DNA from 2 places in the Streptomyces sp. NPDC107498 genome. Region 1 is predicted to be linked to the other one. Evidence: riboswitches for the same ligand, from Rfam matches in the RefSeq annotation. Region 1 holds a riboswitch; the other holds the start of a gene.
The links. Region 1 has a riboswitch for ZMP and ZTP ahead of ACZ66Z_RS25870 (bifunctional 5,10-methylenetetrahydrofolate dehydrogenase/5,10-methenyltetrahydrofolate cyclohydrolase). Riboswitches for the same ligand answer to the same signal wherever they lie in the genome.
Positions count from the first base shown of each region.

Region 2: it holds a riboswitch for ZMP and ZTP, as region 1 does, so the genes downstream of both, ACZ66Z_RS10605 (serine hydroxymethyltransferase) here and ACZ66Z_RS25870 (bifunctional 5,10-methylenetetrahydrofolate dehydrogenase/5,10-methenyltetrahydrofolate cyclohydrolase) in region 1, are expected to answer to the same signal.

Region 1 is NZ_JBVJPE010000016.1:70,050-75,537, forward strand. Features, by position in the region: gene ACZ66Z_RS25860 (SWIM zinc finger family protein) at 1-1,357, shown strand, start outside; gene ACZ66Z_RS25865 (hypothetical protein) at 1,338-2,135, opposite strand; gene ACZ66Z_RS25870 (bifunctional 5,10-methylenetetrahydrofolate dehydrogenase/5,10-methenyltetrahydrofolate cyclohydrolase) at 2,492-3,346, opposite strand; ZMP/ZTP riboswitch at 3,375-3,482, opposite strand; gene ACZ66Z_RS25875 (GAF domain-containing protein) at 3,575-5,068, shown strand; gene exaC (acetaldehyde dehydrogenase ExaC) at 5,113-5,488, shown strand, end outside.
Region 2 is NZ_JBVJPE010000005.1:42,768-48,255, forward strand. Features, by position in the region: gene ACZ66Z_RS10595 (2'-5' RNA ligase family protein) at 1-277, opposite strand, end outside; gene trpS (tryptophan--tRNA ligase) at 369-1,382, opposite strand; gene ACZ66Z_RS10605 (serine hydroxymethyltransferase) at 1,560-2,828, opposite strand; ZMP/ZTP riboswitch at 2,892-2,982, opposite strand; gene rocD (ornithine--oxo-acid transaminase) at 3,106-4,311, shown strand; gene ACZ66Z_RS10615 (glutathionylspermidine synthase family protein) at 4,346-5,488, opposite strand, start outside.

The DNA.
Region 1 (5,488 bases):
CCGCACCTGGTGGGGACGGGCCTGGCTGAAGGCCCTGGAGGACACGGCGCTCGACGGGCAACAGCTCAAGGCGGGCCGCCGGCACGCGCGCGCGGGGGCGGTGGGCGCCGTCTCGGTGCGGCCCGGCCGGATCACCGCGGTGGTCAAGGACCGTGACGGCACGGCGTACCGCGGGGACGTGCTGGTGCGGGAGTTCTCGGAGGAGCAGTGGGACCGGCTCCTCGACCTCGCCGTGGACAGCGCGGGGCACATCGCCGCACTCCTCGACCGCGAGATGCCGCCGCACCTGGTGGAGGACGCGGCGGCGGCCGGGCTCGACCTGCTGCCGGGCATCGGGGACCTCGACGCGGAGTGCGGCTGCGAGGCCTGGGACCACTGTCCGCACACGGCGGCGCTCTGCTATCAGGTCGCCCGCCTCCTCGACGAGGACCCGTTCGTGCTCCTCCTGATGCGCGGACGGGGCGAGCGCACACTCCTGGAGCAGTTGCAGGAGCGCAGTGCCGCACGGGCCGCCGCGCCGTCCGCCCGCGAGGGGGCGGAGACCGGCGGTGTGCCGGTCGGCGGGGCCGGTGGTGTCGGCGGCCCCGGAGAGGCCGGTCGGATGCCCGGCGTGTCGGCCGAGGAGGCGTTCGCGGCGGGCTTCCTCGTGCCTCCGCTGCCCGCCCCTCCGGTCGCCCGGGCCGTACCGGGCCGACCGCCGTCCCTGGACACGGACACGCCGCCGGAGCCGGGAGTCGACCCGGCGGCCCTCGAGTTCCTCGCGGCCGACGCGGCGGCACGCGCGCACCGGCTGCTCGGGGAGTCGACGGGCGGCGGGGGTGCTGCCTCCCCGGTCGGGGCGGGTCTGCCGCGTCCGGTCTCCCTGACGGTCGCCCAGGACGCGGTACGGCTCGCGGCGGGCGCCCCCGCCCCCTCGATCGCGGCGCGGCTCGCCGACGGCTCGGGCAGGTCGCGGGCGGAGCTGGAGTCGGCCACGCGCGCGTGGCGGTTCGGCGGCGCCGCCGCCCTCGCCGTACTGGACGAGGAGTGGACGCCGGACGCCGAGGCGCTGGAACGGGCCGCGGACCGGCTCGCCGGGGCGTGGGTGGACGACGACCGCCCGGCGCTGCGGCGCGCGGGCGGCGCGCGGTGGACGGCCGTGGGCGCGGACGCGCAGCTGCGACTCGGCGAGGACGGGCGCTGGTGGCCGTACCGGAGGGCCGGGGCCCGCTGGTCCCCGGCCGGCCCGCCGGACCACGACCCGGCGGCGGCCCTGGCGACGGCGTTCGCCGCTGGTGGCGGTGAAGCCGGTGCCGGGAAGCCCGGCGCCGGGGAACCCGGTGCCCCTGGAGCCGGTCCTACTGGAGCCGGTGGCTGAGCGTGCCGCTGGTGACGGCCAGGCTGCAGGCGACGGCGTCCTCGCCGAGGAGGAAACTCGTCCGGTACGGGTACTGGACGAAGGTCGTCCAGCGCGTGCCGAGCGGCTGCCGGGCGGCCTTGCGGCGAAGCGGTTCGCGGCAGAGCACGGTGGCCGCTTCGCGCACCGCGTCATCGGTGACGAAGGTGCCGACCAGGCGGGGGCGGGCGACGAGTTCGGCCTGGTGCGGCGCGTCGCAGCGCTGCCGGAGGGCGGTGCCGGGCGCGTCGCGGTCGATGTCGAAGCAGTCGCCGACGCGCAGCGCCTCGTAGGAGACGGGTCGCTCGGGCGCCGGAGCGCCCGTAGGGCGGCCGGACGGGGTGGCGCCGGTGGCGGGGTCGGTGATCCGGGACCGGGAAGGGGCCGGTGACGTACCGCCCCGCTGTTGCCCGGCGCGGTCCCCCGGTGCCGTCCGCTTCGGCGTGCCGCCCGGCGTCGTGGAGTTCGCGGGCGCTCCGGCGCCCGGCGTGTCGGTCGTTCCCGCCCCGCTCGTCGGGGTGGGGACGGCCGGTCGTTCCGTCTCGTCGGTGACGACGGGCGAGGGCGTGCCGACCGGGCCCCCGCCCGACGGGCCGTCGGCGAGTCCGCCGCTTTCCTGGCCGCCCCGGACGGTCAGGAAGGCGCCGGCCACCAGGGCGGCCGTGAGCAGCGGCAGGAGCGGCGCGCCGAACCAGCGGGCGTGCCGCGCCGCCGGTCCCGGCCGCGGCGCGCCGAGCCGCACGAAGCGGGCCGACCACACGGACTCGGCACCGGTCGCGAGGCGCTCGACCGGACGGCGTTCGGCAGAGCCGGGCGCGGTGGATATGGACGCGGTTGAGCCGGCCGGGCTCGGCCTCGTCGAAGGGCCCGTATTGGTGGGACCCGGATCCGTGGGATCCGGATCGGTGGGACCGGACGGGCCCGGGCGGCCCGGTTCGGGTGGCGGAGTGGCGGTCGACGGGTGGGACACAGGAACCAGGTTCGCCGCTCGGCGGCGGCGCGGCCAGCTTTCACCGGCCACCGGGCTCGACCCGTACAGAATCGTGACGATCGACGACCGGGCGCGCCCGCACCACCGCCGTTCCCCCGTCACCGCCGCCGCCCGGTCACAGCTGCCTACAGGCCGAGCTGACGCTCCGCGCCCTCGACCGTCTGGGCGAGGAGCACGGCGATGGTCATGGGGCCGACACCACCGGGGACCGGGGTGATGAGGGAGGCGCGCTCGGCGGCCGACGCGAAGTCGACGTCGCCGATGTTGCCCGGGTTGTAGCCGGCGTCGATGACGACGGCGCCCGGCTTGACGTCCTCGCCCTTGATGAAGTTCGGCTTCCCGACGGCGGCGACGAGGACGTCGGCCTCGCGGACGACCGAGGAGAGGTCCCGGGTGCGGGAGTGGCAGTAGGTGACGGTGGCGTCGCGGCCGAGGAGGAGCAGTCCGGCCGGCTTGCCCAGGATGGCGCTGCGGCCGACGACGACCGCGCGCTTGCCACTGAGTTCGACGTCGTAGGCGTCGAGGAGGCGCATGATGCCGCCGGGCGTGCAGGAGACGAAGCCGGGCAGGCCGAAGCCCATGGCGGCGAAGGAGGCCATGGTGACGCCGTCGACGTCCTTCTCGGGGGCGATGGCCTCGAAGGCGGCGCGCTCGTCGATGTGGGGGCCGACGGGGTGCTGGAGCAGGATGCCGTGGACCTCGGGGTCCTCGGACAGGGAGGTGATGGCGGCGACGAGCTCCTCGGTCGTCGTCCCGGCGGGCAGTTCGACGTGCTTGGAGCGGATTCCGGCCTTCGCGCAGCGGTTCTGCTTCATCTTCACGTACGTGACGGAGGCCGGGTCCGCGCCGACCAGGACGGTCGCGAGGCACGGCGTGACGCCGGTGCGGCGGGTGATCTCGGCGGCTCGGGCGGCGGTCTCCTCGACCGTGCGGCGGGCGAGGGCCGTGCCGTCCATGAGGGTGGCGGTGCTGGTGGACATGGCAACTCCTGGGCGTCGTCTCTGACCGGTGGTTCGCCCAGGCGCACGGCATCGGCACGGTCGCGCCGTTGCGGCACGCTCCGCCGGGCCGCTCCCCGGTGGTGATCCACCTCAAGCGCCAGTCACGGCCCGGGACCCACTCTACGTGAGCGGTCGGGGGCAGGTCCCGGACAGGGTGCGCACGCCGTGGTGCGCGGTGGCTTGTCGGGTGCCCGCGGGCGCACCACGATGAGCGCGACGGGCCGGGACGACCTCGACGAGGAGGCCGAGTTGAGCGATGTGCGGAGGGCCGCGGGGCCACCGGGGGAACGGGCACCGACGGCGGAACGGACACCGGCGGCGGGCCCGGGAGCGAAGGCCCCTCCCCGTCCGCAGGCCGACCGGGGCGCGGTGACCGCGAGGGGCGCGTCGCAGGACCGGGGAACGGACACCGGCCGCAGGGACGCCGACGGACGCGCGGGCACCGGCCGGGGCGCGGACGCCCGCCCGGGCGCGTCGGCCGATCGGCGCGCGGGTCCCGGCCCGCGCGCCCGGGAGGCCCGTCCGCTGGTGGCCGCGTCCTGGCGCCGGTCCGTACGCGCGCGCGTGAGCCCCGACGGGGCGGCGCGGGTGGAACTGGACGAGGACGAGCTCGTGGCGTACCGGGAAGCCCACCCCCTCTCCGCGGCGATGCCGGTGATCCGGGAGCTGATGGGGGCGTACGCGACGGACGGCGAGCACCTTCTCGCGGTCTGCGACGCCGCCGGACGCATGCTGTGGGTCGAGGGGCACCCGGGCACCCTGCGCAAGGCCCGGGGAATGAACTTCGTCGCCGGGGCCCGCTGGTCGGAGGCGGCGGCCGGGACGAACGCGCCGGGCACCGCCCTGGCCGTCGACCGGCCGGTGCAGGTCGTCGCCGCCGAACACTTCCGGCGTCCGGTGCGGGCGTGGACCTGCGCCGCCGCTCCCGTGCACGACCCGCACAGCGGGCGGGTGCTCGGCGCGGTCGACATCACCGGCGGGGAGCGGCTCGCGCACCCGCACAGCCTCGGCTTCGTCCAGGCGGTGGCCCGCGCGGCCGAGTCCCAACTGGCCCTGCTCGGGCCGGCCCCGGACCCGGAGCGGATCAGGCTGTCGGCGCTCGGCCGGGACGAGGCGGTGCTCTCGGTGGGTGGCCGGCGGCTGCGGCTGAGCCGCCGCCACAGCGAGATCCTGGTGGTCCTCGCACACCGACCGGAGGGGGTGGGCGGCGACGAGTTCCTCACCCTCCTGTACGAGGACGGTTCGGTCACGCCGGTGACGCTGCGGGCGGAGCTGTCCCGGCTGCGCGCGCTGCTCGGTCCCGACGTGCTGCGGTCGCGGCCGTACCGGCTCGCCGGGCCCGTGGACGCGGACTTCGCGACGGTCGACCGGAGAGTCGCCTCGGGGGCCGTCGCGGCGGCGGCCGGGGACTACGCGGGCCCGCTGCTCCCCGCGTCGACCGCGCCCGGGGTGGTGCGGCTGCGGGAGCGGCTCGCGGACCGGCTGCGGGCGGCGCTGGTGGACCGGGGCGATCCCGGGCTGCTCGCCGACTGGGCGTACAGCGCGTGGGGCGAGGAGGACGTGGTGGTCTGGCGAGCGCTGTGCGCGGCGGTACCGGCACCGCAGCTCCCTCCCGTACGGGCGAGGCTCGACTCCCTGGAAGCGGAACTGTCCGCCGGTGCAACGGACTTGCAACGCACGGTTCACCACACTCGGGCGTGAGCGCCGGCCAGGGACGGCCGGCGCGTCCGAGGGAGGCCATGCCCATGACCCGTTACGCCGCACCCGGTACCGAGGGCGCGCTCATGTCGTACCAGGCCCGCTACGACCACTGGATCGGCGGCGAGTACGTCGCCCCGGCGGACGGCCGCTACTTCGAGAACCCCAGCCCGGTCGACGGCCGCCCCTTCACGGAGGTCGCGCGCGGCACCGCCGAGGACGTGGAACGCGCCCTCGACGCGGCGCACGCGGCGGCCCCGGCGTGGGGGCGGACGGCGCCGGCGGAGCGGGCGGCCGTCCTGCTGCGGATCGCGGACCGCATGGAGGGCAGCCTGGAGGCCCTCGCGGTCGCCGAGACCTGGGACAACGGCAAGCCCGTGCGGGAGACGCTCGCCGCGGACATCCCGCTCGCGATCGACCACT
Region 2 (5,488 bases), on a different contig from region 1:
CCTCCTCCAGCCTCACGTAGACGACCGGGGAGAGCGGGCGGAAGGTGCCGGTGCCCCGGAGGCGCACGGGGAACGGCTGGTGCTCGGCGGCGACGTCCGCGAGGTGGGCCTCGATCTCCGGCAGCCGCTCCTCGGGGACCTCGGTCGGCGGGACCAGGGTGACGTGCGTGGGGATGCCGTGCGCGGCCGGGTCCCCGAAGCCGGCGCGCCGCTCCTGGAGCAGGCTGCCGTAGGGCTCCGGGACCGCGATCGAAACGCCGAGCGTTACGGTCCCCACGTCGTTCTCCTCCGTCGTCCGTCGAAATGTGTACGGGTGGTGCAGCGCCAGTGTGCGGCCTGCACCGCCCTTTCGGCCAGGGTCCTTGGACTCAGTGCTTGGCGGGCAGGAAACCGATCCGCTCGTACGTCTGCGCCAGCGTCTCCGCGGCGACCGCGCGGGCCTTCTCCGCGCCCTTGGCCAGGACCGAGTCCAGCGTCTCCGGGTCGTCCAGGTATTCCTGGGTGCGGGTCCGGAACGGCGTGACGAAGTCCACCATGACCTCGGCGAGATCCGTCTTCAGCGCGCCGTACATCTTGCCCTCGTAGCTCCTCTCCAGATCCGCGACGGACGTGGCGGTGAGCGTGGACATGATGGTGAGCAGGTTGGAGACGCCGGCCTTGTGCTCCGGGTCGAAGCGGATCACCGTGTCGGTGTCGGTGACCGCGCTCTTGACCTTCTTCGCGGTGGTCTTCGGGTCGTCCAGGAGGTTGATGAGGCCCTTCGGCGTGGACGCCGACTTGCTCATCTTGATCGTCGGGTCCTGGAGGTCGTAGATCTTCGCCGTCTCCTTGAGGATGTACGGCTTGGGGATCGTGAACGTCTCGCCGAAGCGGCCGTTGAAGCGCTCCGCGAGGTCGCGGGTCAGCTCGATGTGCTGGCGCTGGTCCTCGCCGACCGGGACCTCGTGGGCCTGGTAGAGCAGGATGTCCGCGACCTGGAGGATCGGGTACGTGAAGAGGCCGACGGTGGCGCGGTCGGCGCCCTGCTTGGCGGACTTGTCCTTGAACTGGGTCATGCGGGAGGCCTCGCCGAAGCCGGTGAGGCAGTTCATGACCCAGCCGAGCTGTGCGTGCTCGGGGACGTGGCTCTGGACGAAGAGGGTGCAGCGCTCCGGGTCGAGGCCGGCGGCGAGCAGCTGGGCGGCGGCGAGCCGGGTGTTGGCGCGCAGCTCGGCGGGGTCCTGCGGGACCGTGATCGCGTGCAGGTCGACGACCATGTAGAAGGCGTCGTGGGTCTCCTGCAGGGCGACCCACTGGCGGACGGCGCCGAGGTAGTTGCCGAGGTGGAACGAGCCTGCGGTGGGCTGGATTCCGGAGAGCACGCGGGGACTGTCAGAGGCCATGCACATCATTCTCTCAGGTGTGGGGAGCGATCCCGACTGCCGTCCGCCGGGATCGCGGGAACGCGGTCGGACACGGGCGGGCACGGGCGGGCACCGTCTTCGGTGAGACCGGGAACACGGCGCGGCCGACGGTCCCGCGCCCCCGGGGACCGGGAGCGCGGGACCGGGAGGCCCGGGCTAGACCGGGAGGCCGGGGGCGGGGTGGGCGGCCATGAGGTCGGCGACCTCGGCGCGGACCGTGCGGAGGGCGTCCTCGTCGCCCGTGCCGGCGGCGGTGACGGCGCGGTCGATCCACTCGGCGACCTGCGCCATGTGCTCCGTGGTGAGCCCCCGGGAGGTGAGGGCGGGGGTGCCGATGCGGATGCCGGAGGGGTCGAAGGGCTTGCGGGGGTCGTACGGGACGGTGTTGTGGTTGACGACGATGCCGGCCCGGTCGAGCGCCTTGGCCGCCACCTTGCCCGGGACCCGCTCGGGGGTGAGGTCGATCAGGATCAGGTGGTTGTCGGTGCCGCCGGAGACCAGGTCGAAGCCCCGGGCGAGGAGCGCCTCGGCGAGGGCCCCGGCGTTGGCGACGACGGCGTGGGCGTAGTCGCGGAAGGAGGGCAGGGAGGCCTCGCGGAGGGCGACGGCGATGGCGGCGGTGGTCTGGTTGTGGGGGCCGCCCTGGAGGCCGGGGAAGACGGCCTTGTCGAGGGCCTTGGCGTGCTCCTCCGTGGACATCAGCATGGCGCCGCGCGGGCCGCGGAGGGTCTTGTGGGTGGTCGTGGAGATCACGTCGACGTGGCCGACCGGGGACGGGTGGGCGCCGCCGGCGACGAGGCCGGCGATGTGGGCGACGTCGGCGACGAGGACGGCGCCGGCCTCGCGGGCGATCTCGCCGAAGGCGGCGAAGTCGATGGTGCGGGGCAGCGCGGTGCCGCCACAGAAGATGATCTTCGGGCGTTCCTCGAGGGCGAGGTCGCGGACCTGGTCGAAGTCGATGAGGCCGGTGTCCCGGCGGACCCCGTACTGGACGCCGCGGAACCAGGTGCCGGTGGCGGAGACGCCCCAGCCGTGGGTGAGGTGGCCGCCCATCGGCAGCGCCATGCCCATGACGGTGTCGCCGGGCCGCGCGAAGGCGAGGTGGACGGCGAGGTTGGCCGGGGAGCCGGAATGGGGCTGGACGTTGGCGTGGTCGACGCCGAAGAGGGCCTTGGCGCGCTCGATCGCGAGGGTCTCGACCCGGTCGACGTTCTGCTGGCCCTCGTAGTAGCGGCGACCGGGGTAGCCCTCGCTGTACTTGTTCTGGAGGACGGTGCCGGAGGCTTCGAGCACGGCGGCGGAGACGTAGTTCTCGCTGGGGATGAGGCGCAGGGTCTCGGCCTGGAGCCGTTCCTCGGCGCCGACGAGGGCGGCGAGCTCGGGGTCGGCGGCGGCGAGTGCGGGGTGCTGCTGCGGGACGGTCATGCGGTGTCCTCCGGGCGTTCGGCGGAACGGTCCCGGGGCTGAGGTGCGCACGGGACCGGGATCCCGTGATGCCCAGGCGGGCGGCACCTCGTGTGGTGGAGCGCGCGCGGCTCCCCCGGGGTCGCTTCCCCGTGCGCCAGTCGCCGTGCGTGTCCCCACAGTAGCGGGCGCGCCGACGCCGAGGTTTCCCCGTCCGGCATCCGAGCGACGATAAGAAGGGGGCCACAGCCCCCTGGGGACGAGCCACCCCCCGAGCCGCAGGACGAACGGAGATCCCGTGTCGAGGACAGAAGAGGCGATCGCTTCCGCGGACGCGCACAGCGCGCACAACTACCACCCCCTTCCGGTCGTCGTCGCCTCGGCGGACGGCGCCTGGATGACCGACGTCGAGGGCCGTCGCTACCTCGACATGCTCGCCGGGTACTCGGCGCTCAACTTCGGGCACGGCAACCGCCGTCTGATCGACGCGGCGAAGGCGCAGCTAGAGCGGGTGACGCTGACCTCGCGGGCCTTCCACCACGACCGGTTCGCCGAGTTCTGCGCGCGGCTCGCGGAGCTGTGCGGCAAGGAGGCGGTGCTGCCGATGAACACGGGGGCGGAGGCGGTCGAGACGGCCGTGAAGACCGCCCGGAAGTGGGGGTACGAGGTGAAGGGCGTGCCGGACGGGCACGCGAAGATCGTGGTGGCGGCGAACAACTTCCACGGCCGGACGACGACGATCGTGAGCTTCTCGACGGACCACGAGGCGCGGGACCACTACGGGCCGTACACGCCGGGGTTCGAGATCGTGCCGTACGGGGACCTGACGGCGATGGAGGCGGCGGTCACCGAGAACACGGTGGCCGTGCTGCTCGAACCGATCCAGGGCGAGGCGGGGGTCCTGGTCCCGCCGGCCGGTTATCTGGCGGGGGTGCGGGAGCTGACGCGCCGGCGGAACGTGCTGTTCGTGGCGGACGAGATCCAGTCGGGACTGGGCCGGACGGGGCGGACGTTCGCGTGCGAGCACGAGGGCGTGGTGCCCGACGTGTACGTCCTGGGGAAGGCGCTGGGCGGCGGGGTGGTGCCGGTGTCGGCGGTGGTGGCCGACCGCGAGGTGCTCGGGGTGTTCCGGCCGGGCGAGCACGGGTCGACGTTCGGCGGGAACCCGCTGGCGTGCGCGGTGGCCCTGGAGGTGATCGCGATGCTGCGGACGGGCGAGTTCCAGGAGCGGGCGGCGGAGCTGGGCGAGCACCTCCACGCCGAGCTGGGGCTGCTCGTGGGCGGCGGCGCGGTGGAGGCGGTGCGGGGGCGCGGGCTGTGGGCCGGGGTGGACGTCGTGCCGTCCCGGGGCACGGGCCGGGAGATCTCGGAGAAGCTGATGGAGCGCGGGGTCCTGGTGAAGGACACGCACGGGTCGACGATCCGGATCGCTCCGCCGCTGGTGATCTCGAAGGAGGACCTGGACTGGGGGCTGGAGCAGTTGAGGACGGTGCTCTCGGTCTGACCCCGGGGCGGCGCCCGCGACGGGGCGCGGCGGGTCACAGGATCACGTGCGGGAGGAAGCGGGCGTACTCGTCGGTGACGGGGCCCGCCGACTCCCGGATCCCCAGCCCCGCCGCCTCGTCCTCGACGACCCACGCGCCGAGCACCACCCGGTTGCCGTCGAAGTCGGGCAGCGGGGCCAGCTCCTGGTAGCAGCAGGCCTCCCCGTCCCGTACGAAGGGCTCCGCACCGGCCTCGTGCAGGGTGACGCCCGCACCCTCGCGGCCGAGCAGCGGCTTGGCGACCCAGCCGACGGTGGAGGTGAGCTCGCGCGGTCCGTCGAGGTAGGCGGGCAGCAGGTTGGGGTGGCCCGGGTTCAGCTCCCACAGGATCGCGAGGAGCGCCTTGTTGGAGAGCAGCATCTTCCAGGCGGGTTCGATCCAGCAGGTCGTGCCGGTGCCGCCGCCGTTGTCGAGGGTGTCCAGGACGTGCGGGCCGAAGCGGTCGGTGGTCAGCCACTCCCACGGGTAGAGCTTGAAGCAGCTGCGGATGAAGCGGAGCCGGTCGTCCACGAAGCGGCGCGAGAGCCGGTCCCAGCCGATCCGTTCGACGGAGAGCGCCTCGGTGTCGAGTCCGGCCTGCTGGGCGGTCTCGCGCAGGTACGCGACCGTCATCAGGTCCTCGCCGAGTTCGTCGCCGTCCGAGTGGGCGAAGTGGACGGGGCCGGGCGGGAGGAGGGGGGCCTGGCGCTTCCAGGCGTCGACGAGCCGCTCGTGGAGGGAGTTCCACTGGTCGGCGCCGGGGAATCGTTCCTCCATCCAGAACCACTGCGGGCTCGCCGCCTCCACCAGGGAGGTGGGGGTGTCCGCGTTGTACTCCAGCATCTTGGCCGGGCCCGTGCCGTCGTAACGGAGGTCGAAGCGGCCGTACAGGGAGGGGAGTTCGGCCCGCCGCCGCCAGGACTCGGCGACCAGGCCGGCCAGCTTCGGGTCGGTGATCCCGAGCTCGGCGAAGCGGTCATGCTCGACGATGTGCGCGGCCGCCGCCAGGCACAGCGCGTGCAGCTCCTCGACGACCTCCTCCAGGGCCTCGACCTCGGGCAGCGAGAAGGAGTAGTACGCGCTCTCGTCCCAGTACGGGCGCAGCGAGCCGTCCGGGTGACGGGTCAGGGGGTAGACGAGCCCCTGCTCCTCGACCGT